DNA from 4 places in the Rhodopseudomonas telluris genome. Region 2 is predicted to be linked to each of the others. Evidence: predicted binding sites of a transcription regulator. Region 2 holds the regulator's gene; each other region holds the start of a gene.

Region 1 (3,280 bases), on a different contig from region 2:
CATTGGCCATCGCATGCACGGCACAGATCGCGCACAGGTCGGCGGTCCGATCATGATCGTGGTCGGTAGGCGCGGAATCGGCGGTGGAGGCGATGAGCGCTGGATCGAGCTGTGCGGCATCGATCTGCGCGGGAGGCGTTGCAAGGGCGTCGAAGTGACCGAACGAGGCGACGAACTGGATCGCCAGCGCGATCAGCGCCAGCCGTGCTCCCAGCCCGATTTTCGCCCTTACCCAGTTCATGCCCACCACGCCCCCGCCGGCCGGCAAGTCTCACCGCGCGACGTTACAATGTAACATCGCGACAAGCGGTTCGGCTGTCAACGGAGACGGGAGCGATGGTTGTGGGGTGTGACTTTTCCGCCAGCCTCGTCGATGCGCCATCAGCCGGCTGGCAGAGACGTTACTTCTTCGGGATCAGCGCCTTCAGCTTTTCCATGTCGGCGATATTCATCTTGATGCCGCCGGGCATCACGATGTCGCCGGGCTTCTGGCCATCCTTGCAGGCACCGAGCCACTTGGCGTCGAGCGTCATGTTGCTGCTCTTCGGCACTCCGGGCAGAGGATTTTCGTTCTGCGAGGTGACCTTGACCGTGTAGGCCGAGTTGAAGTCGCCGCTGATTTCGGCGTGCGACTTGGTGGTCATGCCGGCTACATTGCACACCGTGTCGTTGACGTAGCCGGTGGCGGTCTTCTGGATGTCCTGCTTGGAGCAGGCCTCAGTGGCCATCGGCTGGACCGCCGACGTCATCTTCTTGTCGGTGCTCTCGTCGGTGCAATGCTGCATCGTGAGGTCTTCGCCCGCGGAGCCGGCGCGCTGCATCTTCAGCTCCCACAGCCCGGGCTTGCGGGTCGGCAGATCGATCGCGTGCGCGGCCGTCGCCGGGGCGGCGAGCAGCAGCGGCAGCATCCAGACGCGAAACGCGCGCATGCCAATCACTCCCGACAATCCCACTCAGTAGCCGACGCGGAGCGGACGCTCGGTCGCGCCGTACGGCACCCAGCGGCAGGAGAACGAAATATAGCCGCCGTAAGTCGCCTGGACGCCGAGCAGCTTCACCACCTTGCCGTATTGAGCGCAGTGCTCGATCGCGATGGTGCGAACATCGGCGACGCCGACCAGATTGTAGGAGATGATCCCGCCGGTATCGTTGCCCTGGACTGCCGACACGATATCAGCGCGGGCGGCGGTGCCGGACAGCACGGCAGACAGGACGGCAAGGCCGGCGGCCCCAAGCATGCGCATCAGATTCTCCTTCATAGCTGATCCGATTCTAGTGCGGGATGGCGGCGATTGAAAGAACGTGCGGGCAATCCCGGTGTGGGATGTGCCGAGGTGTGGCTGCGCTGCACTTGACCTCGTCATGGCTTCGCGGCACCGTCCGCGCAGCAAAGATCCGGTGAATCATCCATGCGCGTCATCTCTTCTCTGAAGTTGTCCTCGGCTGGCCTTGCGGTGCTGCTGGGGCTGTGCGCGTTGGCACCGGCGGCGCAGGCCGCCAACCCGCTGGAGAAGAACTTCTGGCTGTCCGGGCCGCGCTACGACGGCGATCTGCCGAGCTGCGAGTCCGGCCTGCCGGCGATCACCTATCAGTTCGCCGAGAAGGAAGGCCTTTACTGGAATTCGAATCTGCGGATCACCGCCTATTCGGGGATCCATGAGGTCGCGTTCCGGCCCTGGCAGAGCGACAACATTCCGCGTCGCTATTGCACCGGCGATGCGATCCTGAACGACGGCAAGGCGCACCGGCTGCACTATTCGATCATCGAGGACGGCGGGCTCGCCGGCTTCAGCGACGGCGTCGAGTTCTGCATCGTCGGTCTCGACCGCAACTGGGCCTTCAACCCGGCCTGCAAGGCTGCCAAGCCGTAAGGCCGCGAGCGGCGGGCTGCGCTTTTTCTGGCTCGCCGTCGCGCGAGATGGTCGGGTCTTTCCACCATTTGCGTTCTTGAAACGTTCCTGATCGGTCGCTAGGCTCCCGCATTATGGGAGCGGGGCTTTTCATCATGCGTGATTTTATCGTTCGCTGGCGGTCGATGATCGCCGCCCTCGCGGCTTGCGCAGTCGGTCTGACCGCAAGCGCTGCCGTGGCTCAGGATACGCGGCAGAACGCGCCGGGCGAGTTCGATTTCTACGTGCTGGCGCTGTCATGGTCGCCGTCTTATTGCGAGCAGGCGTCGGAGCGCGGCAATAGCGGGCGCTCGCAGCAGATCCAGTGTGGCGGTCGGCCGTTCTCCTTCGTGGTGCACGGGCTGTGGCCGCAATATGAGCGCGGCTTTCCGGAATATTGCCAGCGGCCGTCGCCTCGACTCGACCGGCGCATCATGAATTCGATGCTCGACCTGATGCCGGCGCCCGGCCTGATCTACAACGAGTGGGACAAGCACGGCACCTGCGCGGGCACCTCGGCGCGTGACTATTTCGAGAACATTCGCAAGGCCCGTGCGGCGGTCCGTATTCCGCCGGATTTCATCGACGCCAAGGAGCCGCGGACGGTGACGCCGGCCGAAGTCGAGGACGCCTTCGTCAAGGCCAATCCCGGCCTGAGCACCTCGGCCATCTCGGTGATCTGCGACCGCACCCGGCTCACCGAAGTGCGGATCTGCATGAGCAAGGACCTGCAATTCCGCGCCTGCGAAGAAATCGACCGCCGCGCCTGTCGCCGCGAGCGGCTCGAAGTGCCGCCGGTCCGCGGCGGCTGAGCGGCCGTCCCCCTTCGCATTGAATCTCCTCCGTCATGCCCGGGCTTGTCCCGGGTATCCACGTTCTGGTCCGATCCTGCAGGGAAGGCGTGGATGGCCGGGACGAGCCCGGCCATGACGGAAAAGCTTTGCTCTTATAGGATTTTAACTGATTGAGAGACGGTTGGCGGCGGTGTTCGAGCCGGGCCTAACCTTGACTTCCCGTACCGCTCGGCGTCACCGTCATTTTCCCACCTTTGAAGCGATGAATTGAAATCCGAAATGACTGGCTTTGTCGTGATCCGCGATGACACTCCCGCGTCCGCCATTCCGAAAGGCGCGGTGGTGGCGATGGGCAATTTCGACGGCGTGCATCGCGGCCATCGCGCCGTGATCGGGGCGTGCCTCGACATGGCGCGGATCCGCAAGGCGCCGGCCTTCGCGGTCACGTTCGAGCCGCATCCGCGCAAATTCTTCGCGCCCGACGCGCCGCAGTTCCGCCTGACGGACGAGCCCGCCAAGCTGCGGCTGCTGGCCGGCACGGGCCTCGACGGCGCCGTGGTGTTGCGCTTCGACGCCAAGCGTGCCGCGACCACAGCG
Region 2 (3,280 bases):
GAGCCGTTCCGCACCTGTACCCCAGCAGTCTTTCCTCACCCCGTCCGGAGCCGCCCGATGGCGCTGATGCCGGTTGCCGACGCCCTCGCCGCCGTCCTCCACAGCGCTGGCGGACTCGCCACGGAGGCCGTCGCGCTTGAGGACGGCCACGGGCGCGTGCTGGCGCACGATCTCGCGGCGTTGCGGACGCAGCCGCCGCAGGCGATGTCGGCGATGGACGGCTATGCGGTGCGCGCCGAAGACGTGGCAACCGCGCCGGCGCGGCTCACCGTGATCGGCGAGATCGCCGCGGGCCGGCCGGCGGCCCAATCCGTCGGCCCTGGCCAGGCGCTGCGCATCTTCACCGGCGGCGTGATTCCCGAAGGCGCCGACACCGTGGTAATCCAGGAAGACACGGTGCGCGATGGCGACCAGGTCACCATCACCGAGGCCGCGCGCCGCGGCCGCCACATCCGGCCGGCCGGCGTTGATTTCAGCGAGGGAGACATCCTGCTGCGCGCGGGGGCTCGACTGAGCGACCGTGACCTGGCGCTCGCCGCCGGTATGAACCACCCGGCTCTCCCCGTGTATCGCCGCCCGCGTGTGGCCATGCTTGCCACTGGCGATGAGCTGGTGATGCCGGGCAGCAGCCTGCAACCCGGACAGATCGTCTACTCAAACGGCTACGCGCTACGCGCTCTCGCCCGCAGCGAAGGGGCCGACGTCACAGACCTGGGTATCGCCGCCGATACGATGGACGCGACGACCGCCGCCATTCGGCGGGCCCGCGATCTCGGCGTCGACCTGCTCGTCACCACCGGCGGGGCCTCCGCCGGCGACCACGACCTCGTCAAACAAGCTCTCGAAGCCGAGGGCACCGAGATTGCGTTCTGGAAGATCGCGATGCGGCCCGGTAAGCCGATGATGCACGGGCGGCTCGGCGCGATGCGGGTGATCGGCCTCCCCGGCAATCCGGTGTCGTCCTATGTCTGCGCCTTCCTGTTCATGGTGCCACTCTTGCGCGCGCTGTCCGGAATGCGCAACGCCATGCATCACCCCGAAACGGCCTCGCTTGGCTCACCACTCTCCGCCAACGATCAGCGCGAAGACTATCTGCGTGCCTACGTCAGCTCGAGCGACGCCGGCCGTCTGGTCGCCACACCGGTCGACCACCAGGATTCGTCGCTGCTGGCGCGCTTGTCGGCTGCACAAGCGCTGATCATCCGGCCGCCCCATGCCCCGGCCGCAGAGGCCGGAGCGAACTGTCAGATCCTTAAGCTCCCCCTATAGCGATCGATGAATTTGTTGACCTCAAATTAAGAGGTTGCGGAACACATACCGAACATATAGTGTTCGTTCATGATTTGTTTCGATTCATGTCGCCTCATTGGCTCAAGCTTCACGACGCAATGACGCACGGTGATGACGCACGGTGATGACGGACAAGATGGCGATCGTCGCCAAATTGGGGAATGGTCGGGATGTTGACGCGCAAACAATTCGAGCTGCTGAAATTCATCAACGAACGGCTGAAGGAAGCCGGCGTGCCGCCCTCCTTCGACGAGATGAAAGACGCGCTGGACCTGCGCTCAAAGTCCGGCATTCACCGCCTGATCACGGCACTCGAAGAACGCGGCTTTATCCGCCGTCTGCCAAACCGCGCGCGCGCCATCGAGGTGATCAAGCTTCCTGATCTCGGCGGCAACGCGGGCGGCGCGCGGCGCGGCTTCACCCCGAGCGTAATCGAAGGCAATCTCGGCAAGGTCCGCCCGCCGAGCCCGCAGCCGGTGGAGCACGAGACGGATCGCAATGTCGCCGTTCCGGTGATGGGACGGATTGCGGCCGGTACACCGATCGAGGCGCTACAGACCCGCAGCCACACCATCAGCGTGCCACCGGAAATGCTGGGCGCTGGCGAACACTACGCGCTGGAAGTGCGTGGCGATTCGATGATCGAGGCGGGCATCCTCGACGGCGACATGGCGCTGATCCAGCGCAACGAGAGCGCCGATACCGGCGACATCGTGGTGGCGCTGATCGACGAGGAAGAAGCCACGTTGAAGCGCTTCCGTCGCCGCGGCGCTTCCATCGCGCTCGAGCCCGCCAACGCTGCTTATGAGGTTCGCATCCTGCCGCCCAACCGCGTCCGGATTCAGGGCAAGCTGGTTGGGCTGTACCGCAAGTACTAATCGCGATCGATCAGGGCAGCGACGATCTCAGCGCTGATTGGCCTTTAGCCACGCCAGCACGTCTCCGGCATTCCGGTCCGGCGGAAACACCGGATAGAACACGTGGACGATGCGGCCGCTGTCGATGATCAACGCGATCCGCTTCAGCAGCGTCAGGTCCGCGACCCGCATCGTCGGCAGCTTCACGGCGGTCGCCAGCGCAAGCGCCTCGTCGGACAGCACCGGGAATGGCAAATGCAACCGTGTCGCCATCTCGCGCTGATAGTCAGTGCTTTGCGTCGATAGGCCGAACACCTGGGCAGCACCGGCTGCCTTCAACTCCGCAAACAGATCCCGGAACGAGCAGGTTTGCGGTGTACAGCCCCGCGCACCCGGGATCATATCCCAGTCATCGACCGGCGAGATCTGGCCTGGGACCCCGGTGCGCGGATAGCCGAACACGACCGTAAGTTCCGGCAGCTTCGACAGATCGACGGTCTCGCCGCTGGTGGCGGGCAGCGCCAGCGACGGCAGCGTCATGCCGGGCAGATGCGCGGCGGCGCCGTCATCGTCCGGTGCGGGGATCAAGGACCAGTCGACGTCTTGCAAGTTCGGCTGCGACATCGTCATTCCCTCTGCTGTCCCTCGCCCGCGCTCCGGCGCGCCGCGGTTCACCTTGCCTGGTGAGCGATCAGCCCCGCGCGCGCAGCAGGCGGCCCTTCTCGCGGCTCCAGTCGCGCTTTTTCTCGGTCTCGCGCTTGTCGTGGAGCTGCTTGCCCTTGGCCAGCGCCAGCAGCAGCTTGGCGCGGCCCTTTTCGTTGAAATACAGCTTCAGCGGGATGAGCGTCATGCCCTGGCGCTCGACCGCGCCCATCAGCTTGTTGATCTGCTTGCGGTGCAGCAGGAGTTTGCGCGGCCGCTTCGGCTCGTGATTGAAGCGGTTGGCCTGCAAATATTCGGGAATGGTGGCGTTGATCAGCCAAATCTCGCCGCCGCGCGAGTCGGCATAGGATTCGGCGATGGTCGATTTGCCACCGCGCACCGACTTCACCTCGGTGCCGGTTAGGGAGATGCCGGCCTCAATCGTATCCTCGATCGCGTAGTTGAACCGTGCTTTGCGGTTCTCGGCCACC
Region 3 (3,280 bases), on a different contig from region 2:
CGAGACGCTGATCGCCGATCGCGCGGCCTGAGCGCGACTAACCATCGGGCCGCAGCAAGCAAGCTCCTCAGCAGGGCACGTACCGCGGCGTGAATTGCGGCGCGCTGCAGCGCCCGTCCACGCCGGGCGTGGAACGCGATCATCTCGGAGGTGACGCGCCGCGGTTCGTCGCGACGCGGCGACGTCACAGTCGCAACTCCCAGGTCTCACCGATCAAATTTTGGCCGAAGCTGCGATGCGGCTCGGAGCCGACCAGTTCGAAGCCGGCGTTCTGATAAAGGCGGCGCGCGGCGATCAGGATGCTCTGCGTCCATAGCGTGACCTTGCGATAGCCGCACTGCCGCGCGAAGCCGATCGCCTCGTTCAGCAGCTTGTCTCCGAGCCGGTGTCCGCGCGCCTGCGGCGTCACCAGCAGCAGTCGCAGCTTGGCGACAGCGTCGCTGTCCCGCACCAGGAACAGCGAGCCGGCCTGCGCGCCGTCATATTCGGCGATCCAGCAGCGTTCGCGGCCGGGATCGTGCGCGGCGAGGAATTGCCCGGCGATCTCGGCCACCAGCGCTTCGAACGAGGCGTCGAAGCCGTATTCGGCGGCGTAGAACGCGCCATGGCTCTGCACCACCCAGCCGATGTCGCCCGGTCGCGGGCTGCGCAGAATCGGTGCCGCGGCAGGCCCGTTGCCGAGCAGATGTTGAATCGTCGCCATCGCTGCGGCGAGGCGCGGCCGCTCGGTCTCCGGCACACGTTCGAGCATGGCCCCCATATCGCGCACCGAGCGCCGTTCGAGATCCGCATAGGCGGCGCGGCCCTTGGCGGTCAGCGCCAGCAGATGCTGCCGCCGGTCGGCGGGGGAGGGGGTGCGCTTGACGAGGCCGCCATCCACGAAGGCCTGCACGATCCTGCTGAGATAGCCGGCGTCGAGCCCGAGCGAGGCGCCGATCTCCTTGGCGAGCGGCGCCTCGCGGTGTGCCAGCTCGTACAGCACCCGAGCCTCTGTCAGCGAGTAGGGACTGTCCATCAGGTGCTGGCCAAGCACGCCGAGATGGCGGGTGTAGAACCGGTTGAAGTCCCGGACGGCGGCGATCTGGTCGGCGGCAACGGATTTCGACATGGCAACCTCTATGGTTGCCATCGTCATATAAATAGTTGCCTTTAGCAAGTATATTTTGAGGCGGCTATTCGGCCGGCACCAGCGCGCTGCGACGGGGGTGGCCGCGTAGTTAGACCAGCACGATCCGGCTGCGCAGCATCGTGCGCGAGGAGCGGCCGAGCTGGCGGAGCAGGCGTCCTTCGGAGCGCTCGGGGTCGTGGCCGCCGAGCTTGTCGTAGTGCTCGCGCGCGATCAGCAGGCCCTGGTCGGCGCGCGGCCCGGAGAGCTGGCGGCGCAGCGTGCGGAACGTCTCGGCCCAGCTCGGCTCCGCATAAGGCGAGCGCGCGTAGCGAAAAATGCCGGCGCGCGGATGGCCGCTGAGCGAGACGCCCTGGATGAACTGCGTGGTCTCTTCGATCCAGCCGGCGTCGAGCACCGCGCCGGCATGCAGGAACATCAGCCAGGGCGAGGTCGATCGCTTGGCGCCTTCGGCCAGCGCGGCGGCGCGGCTGCCTTCGACGGCAAGGAAGCCGCAGCCGGCGACGTCGGCGACGCGCTCGATCACGCCGTCGTTTTTGCGATCCACCAGCAGCACCTCGCGGATCACGCCGGCAGCGGCGCCCGGAACCAGCGCCGCCAGCGTAGCGACCGCAGTCCGCTCGACTCCATCGGTGGGAATGATGACGCTCAGCATGTCAGCCGGATGACCTGATTGCGACGGTGCGCAGCACGCTTAACACCTCGGCGGCGCGAAATCAGCCGGGATTTGCGGACAAGGCCATCCCGTCGGCCTATGCGGCTCAGCTTTTGAAGCCGATGGTGGATGTCACAATTATGTTCTTGATTTGTTCTTACGCGTAGCTATCTTCGCTCGCATGAGCAGAGCATCCAGCAGTGCCCTCAAGCGCCCGCCGGTCACGGCGCCCTCCGAGCCGGTGGGCGCGCCTTCCCCTTTCCCAGCGATCGAGGTTGCGATCGATAAGCAGCGCCGCCGCGGTCGCGGTGCGCTGTCGAACGACAGCGGCCGTTACGAAGCCGAGGCGCGGGTCGCGTTCGACGACGGCTGGCAAAGCCTCGACGAACTGCCGCCGTTCAAGACCACGGTCGCGATCGACACGGCCCGCAAGGTCATCACCCGCAACGAGTCGCCGGATATCGGCTTCGACCGCTCGATCAATCCCTATCGCGGCTGTGAGCACGGCTGCGTGTACTGCTTCGCGCGGCCGACCCATGCCTATCTCGGCCTGTCGCCGGGGCTGGATTTCGAATCGCGGCTGTTCGCCAAGCCCGACGCCCCGGCGCTGCTGGAGAAGGAGCTGGCCGCGGCCGAATACGAGCCGAAGATGATCGCGATCGGCACCAACACCGATCCGTATCAGCCGATCGAGCGCGAGCGGAAGATCATGCGCGGCATCCTCGAAGTGCTGGAGAAAACCGGGCATCCGGTCGGCATCGTCACCAAATCGGCGCTGGTCACCCGCGACATCGACATCCTGGCGCGGATGGCCAAGCGCCAGCTCGCCAAGGTCGCGCTGTCGGTGACGTCGCTCGATCCGAAGCTGGCGCGGACCATGGAGCCGCGGGCTTCGACGCCGGCCAAGCGGCTGGAGGCGCTGAAGCGGCTCGCCGATGCCGGCATTCCGACCACCGTGATGGTGGCGCCGGTGATCCCGGCACTCAACGACATGGAGATCGAGCGCATCCTCGACGCCGCCGCCCATGCTGGCGTCAAGGAAGCCAGCTACGTGATGCTGCGGCTGCCGCTCGAAGTGCGCGACCTGTTCCGCGAATGGCTGATGGCCAACTATCCGGATCGCTACCGCCACGTCTTCACGCTGATCCGCGAGATGCGCGGCGGCCGCGACTACGACTCGCAATGGGGCACGCGGATGAAGGGCACCGGTCCGATGGCCTGGATGATCGGCCGCCGCTTCGAAACCGCCTGCGCGAGGCTTGGCCTGAACAAGCGCCGCTCGAAGCTGACGATGGACCATTTCGCCAAGCCGGAGCGGGCCGGGCAGCAGCTCAGTCTGTTTTGAGGGGGGAGGCCTCGCGCGGAACCTCCCGGCCGCGCCCCGGTCGCGTTGAATTGCGGGCATGGCGCGGGATTTCCGGTTGCGCGTGCCGGTGCCTACCCGCAGCATCGCCGCATGATTCGGGATTCGAAAAAGCCCAGTAAGGCTGCGGCCAAGA
Region 4 (3,280 bases), on a different contig from region 2:
GACCGCGTAGGTGACGCCGTCCTCGGGCTGTTGGGTGAGCTGCAACCGGCCGCGCTCCAGCGCCGCCATCGCCCGCACCATAAGGTCGGCGCCGAGCTGCGCCAGCGCATCGTGCAGGTCGGTGACGGTCATCGCATCGGTGATGGCGATGCGCTCGGCCATCGCGACGTCGCCGGTGTCGAGCCCGGCGTCCATCTTCATCACCATCACGCCCGACTCGGCGTCGCCCGCCATGATGGCGCGGTTCAGCGGCGCGGCGCCGCGCCAGCGCGGCAGCAGCGAGCCGTGCAGATTGTAGCAACCGAGCGGCGGCGCATCGAGGATCGGCTGCGGCAGGATCATCCCGTAGGCGACCACAACGGCGGCATCGGCCTCGTGGGCGCGGAAATTGGCGAGCGCCTCGTCGGTCCTCAGCGTCTTCGGTGTCAGCACCGGCGCCTGCAGCCGGTGCGCTGCGAGCGCCACCGGACTTTCCTGCAGTTTCATCCCGCGCCCGGCCGGCTTCGGCTCGCGCGTATAGACCGCCGCCATGTCGTGCCCATGCGCGGCCAGCGCCATCAGCGTCGGCACCGCGAAGTCGGGCGTGCCCATAAAAACGAGGCGAAGCGGCATGGCGTGAGAGTCCCGGACAGGTCTGCGCCGACGGAGGGCCAAGCGCAGCGACGCGCCGGCCGGTCACCTGCGCGGGCGTTCAGACGTATTTGATACCGCGCTTGGCGGCCTTCTCAAACTTGCGGACGACCATCGCCTTTTTCAGCTTCGACAAATGGTCGACGAACAGCACGCCGTTGAGGTGGTCGATCTCGTGCTGGATGCAGGTCGCGAACAGGCCGTCGGCGTCCTCTTCGTTCACGTTGCCGTCGAGATCGGTGTAGCGGATCCGCACCACCTTCGGGCGCTCGACCTCGGCGTAGTATTCGGGAATCGACAGGCAGCCTTCCTCGTAGACGTTCAGTTCCGCCGACGAGCCGATGATCTCCGGATTGATGAAGGCGCGCGGCTCGCTGGCGCCGTTGCCCTCCTTGCGGACCAGATCCATCGTGATCAGCCGCACCGGCTCGGCGATCTGGATCGCCGCCAGCCCGATGCCGGGGGCGTCGTACATGCTCTCGAACATATCGTCCGCGAGCTTGCGGATCTCCGGCGTCACCTCGGCGACGGGCTTGGAGATTTCACGGAGCCGCTTATCCGGCAGAATGATGATTTCGCGCAGGGCCATAGCGGCGATTTAAGGCGCAGTCACGGCCCGGTCAATCCGGGGCGGACCGGAGGGACTGCCACTTTCGGCGCGGCAGACGCTTAAAACTCTATTCAGTTTAATGTTCTCTCTTCGTTCGCGGAGACGTTTGCATCTGCTAGGGTCTGGCCATGAACGAAGTGTTGTTTGTGCTGGGAGATGCGTCGGTCAGCGTCGGTGCAGCGCTGGTCGCGATGGCAGCGCTGGCGCTGCTGGTCCTGCTGGCGATCGTCGCGGTGATCGCGCGCGGGCTGCAGGGCGGCAACGCCGCCACGCTCGCCCAGGCCCGCCGCGCCGCCGATCTGGAGCAGCGGCTGTCCGATCTGATCCGCTATCAGAGCGAGGCGAACGGCCGGGTCGACGCGATGGGCCGGGTGTTGGCCGGGCGTCAGGCCGAGCTGGCCCGCGCCGTGAGCGAGCGGCTCGACACCGTCAGTCATCGCTTCGGCCAGTCGATGGCGCAATCGACGCGGCACACGATGGAAAGCCTGCAGGCGCTGCACGAGCGGCTCGGCATCATCGACCGTGCCCACGACAATCTCACCGAACTCACCGACCAGGTGACGACGCTGCGCGACGTGCTCGCCAACAAGCAGGCGCGCGGCGCCTTCGGCCAGGCGCGGATGGAGTCGATCGTGCAGGACGGGCTGCCGAAGGGCGGCTACGCGTTCCAGTACACGCTGTCGACCGGCAAGCGGCCGGACTGCGTCGTGCTGCTGCCCGACCAGCGGCCGCTGTGCATCGACGCCAAATTCCCGCTCGAAGCGGTGACGGCGCTGCGCGAGGCCCGCAGCGACGAGCAGAAGAAGGCCGCAGCGCAGCGGCTGCGCATCGACGTGATGCGGCATGTCGACGATATCGCCGGCAAGTATCTGATCCCCGGCGAGACCCAGGACACCGCGCTGATGTTCGTGCCGTCGGAATCGGTCTACGCCGAAATCCACGACGGCTTCGACGACGTCATCCAGAAAGCCTATCGGGCCCGCGTCGTGCTGGTGTCGCCGTCGCTGCTGATGCTGGCGATCCAGGTGATGCAGCAGATCCTCAAGGACGCGCGGATGCGCGACGCCGCCGACCAGATCCGCACCGAGGTGCTCAGCCTCGGCGACGATCTCGCCCGGCTGCGCGAGCGCGTCACCAAGCTGCAGACGCATTTCGGTCAGGTCAACGACGACGTCCGGCAGATCCTGGTCTCAGCCGACAAGATCGAACGCCGCGCCGCGCGGATCGAGGAGCTGGATTTTGCGGCGCCGGAGGCGGCGGCGCCACCCGAAGCGCCCGTCCCGGCACCCAGCCACGAGGCGCCGCTTGCGCCCGAGCGCACCGAGCTGTTCGGCTCCCGTGCCTTCAAGATCGATGAGGTGGCATCGACTTGAGGCCCCTCCCCAACAACCACCGTCATCACCCGCGAATGCGGGTGATCCAGTATCGCAGAGCGTCGGTTGCTCAGCGACGGAGCCGACTCGGGATCCGCTCCGCGCCCCAATAGAAGAACGGGTTACTGGGTCGCCCGCCTTCGCGGGCGATGACGGTTGATGGTGTGGTGACGGCTTTGGCAACATCGCCGCGAGCCGCAGATGCCGACGCCAATCACGACGCCGACGCCGGGGCCGGAGCCGAATGCCCGGCCGCCCTCGAATCTGCTACGACCTCGGCATGACCTCTGTTCCCCCGACCGACGCTGTCGCCACGCCCGACGCGCCAAAGCCGAACTGGCGCGAGGCGTTTGCCGTTTATCTGCAGCCGCGCGTGCTGATCGTGCTGTTTCTCGGCTTCTCGTCGGGGCTGCCGCTGGCGCTGTCGGGCTCGACGCTGCTGGTGTGGATGCGCGAGTCGGGCGTCGATCTCGGCACCATCGGGCTGTTCGCGCTGGTCGGCACGCCCTACACGCTGAAATTCATCTGGGCGCCACTGGTCGATGCGCTGCATGTGCCGCTGCTGTCGCGGCTGTTCGGCCGCCGCCGCGGCTGGTTGGTCGCCACGCAACTCTTGCTGATCGCCGCGATCCTGTTGCTGGCGCTGACCGATCCGGCGCGCGCGCCG

The links. The regulator LexA, encoded in region 2, represses DNA repair genes until DNA is damaged. The targets are predictions, from matches to a motif close to TGTTCNNNNTGTGTTCNG.
Region 1: a site for LexA is predicted at 1,943-1,960, ahead of ACFFJ6_RS16305 (ribonuclease T2 family protein). Genes of this name have one in related genera too.
Region 3: a site for LexA is predicted at 1,923-1,940, ahead of ACFFJ6_RS02735 (PA0069 family radical SAM protein). Genes of this name have one in related genera too.
Region 4: a site for LexA is predicted at 1,321-1,338, ahead of ACFFJ6_RS00095 (DNA recombination protein RmuC). Genes of this name have one in related genera too.

The regions. Positions count from the first base shown of each region.
Region 1 covers NZ_JBHLWM010000005.1:1,021,176-1,024,455, reverse strand. The annotation lists gene ACFFJ6_RS16325 (hypothetical protein) at 1-241, opposite strand, end outside; gene ACFFJ6_RS16320 (DUF3617 domain-containing protein) at 402-929, opposite strand; gene ACFFJ6_RS16315 (hypothetical protein) at 954-1,244, opposite strand; gene ACFFJ6_RS16310 (hypothetical protein) at 1,410-1,871, shown strand; gene ACFFJ6_RS16305 (ribonuclease T2 family protein) at 2,006-2,701, shown strand; gene ACFFJ6_RS16300 (bifunctional riboflavin kinase/FAD synthetase) at 2,963-3,280, shown strand, end outside.
Region 2 covers NZ_JBHLWM010000008.1:666,216-669,495, reverse strand. The annotation lists gene ACFFJ6_RS20545 (molybdopterin molybdotransferase MoeA) at 58-1,269, shown strand; gene lexA (transcriptional repressor LexA) at 1,461-2,168, shown strand; gene ACFFJ6_RS20535 (peroxiredoxin) at 2,196-2,771, opposite strand; gene smpB (SsrA-binding protein SmpB) at 2,839-3,280, opposite strand, start outside.
Region 3 covers NZ_JBHLWM010000001.1:592,194-595,473, forward strand. The annotation lists gene ACFFJ6_RS02720 (CoA-transferase) at 1-31, shown strand, start outside; gene ACFFJ6_RS02725 (bifunctional helix-turn-helix transcriptional regulator/GNAT family N-acetyltransferase) at 185-1,108, opposite strand; gene ACFFJ6_RS02730 (glycosyltransferase family protein) at 1,218-1,781, opposite strand; gene ACFFJ6_RS02735 (PA0069 family radical SAM protein) at 1,963-3,126, shown strand; gene rnhB (ribonuclease HII) at 3,238-3,280, shown strand, end outside.
Region 4 covers NZ_JBHLWM010000001.1:18,139-21,418, reverse strand. The annotation lists gene fmt (methionyl-tRNA formyltransferase) at 1-612, opposite strand, end outside; gene def (peptide deformylase) at 692-1,219, opposite strand; gene ACFFJ6_RS00095 (DNA recombination protein RmuC) at 1,369-2,613, shown strand; gene ACFFJ6_RS00090 (AmpG family muropeptide MFS transporter) at 2,894-3,280, shown strand, end outside.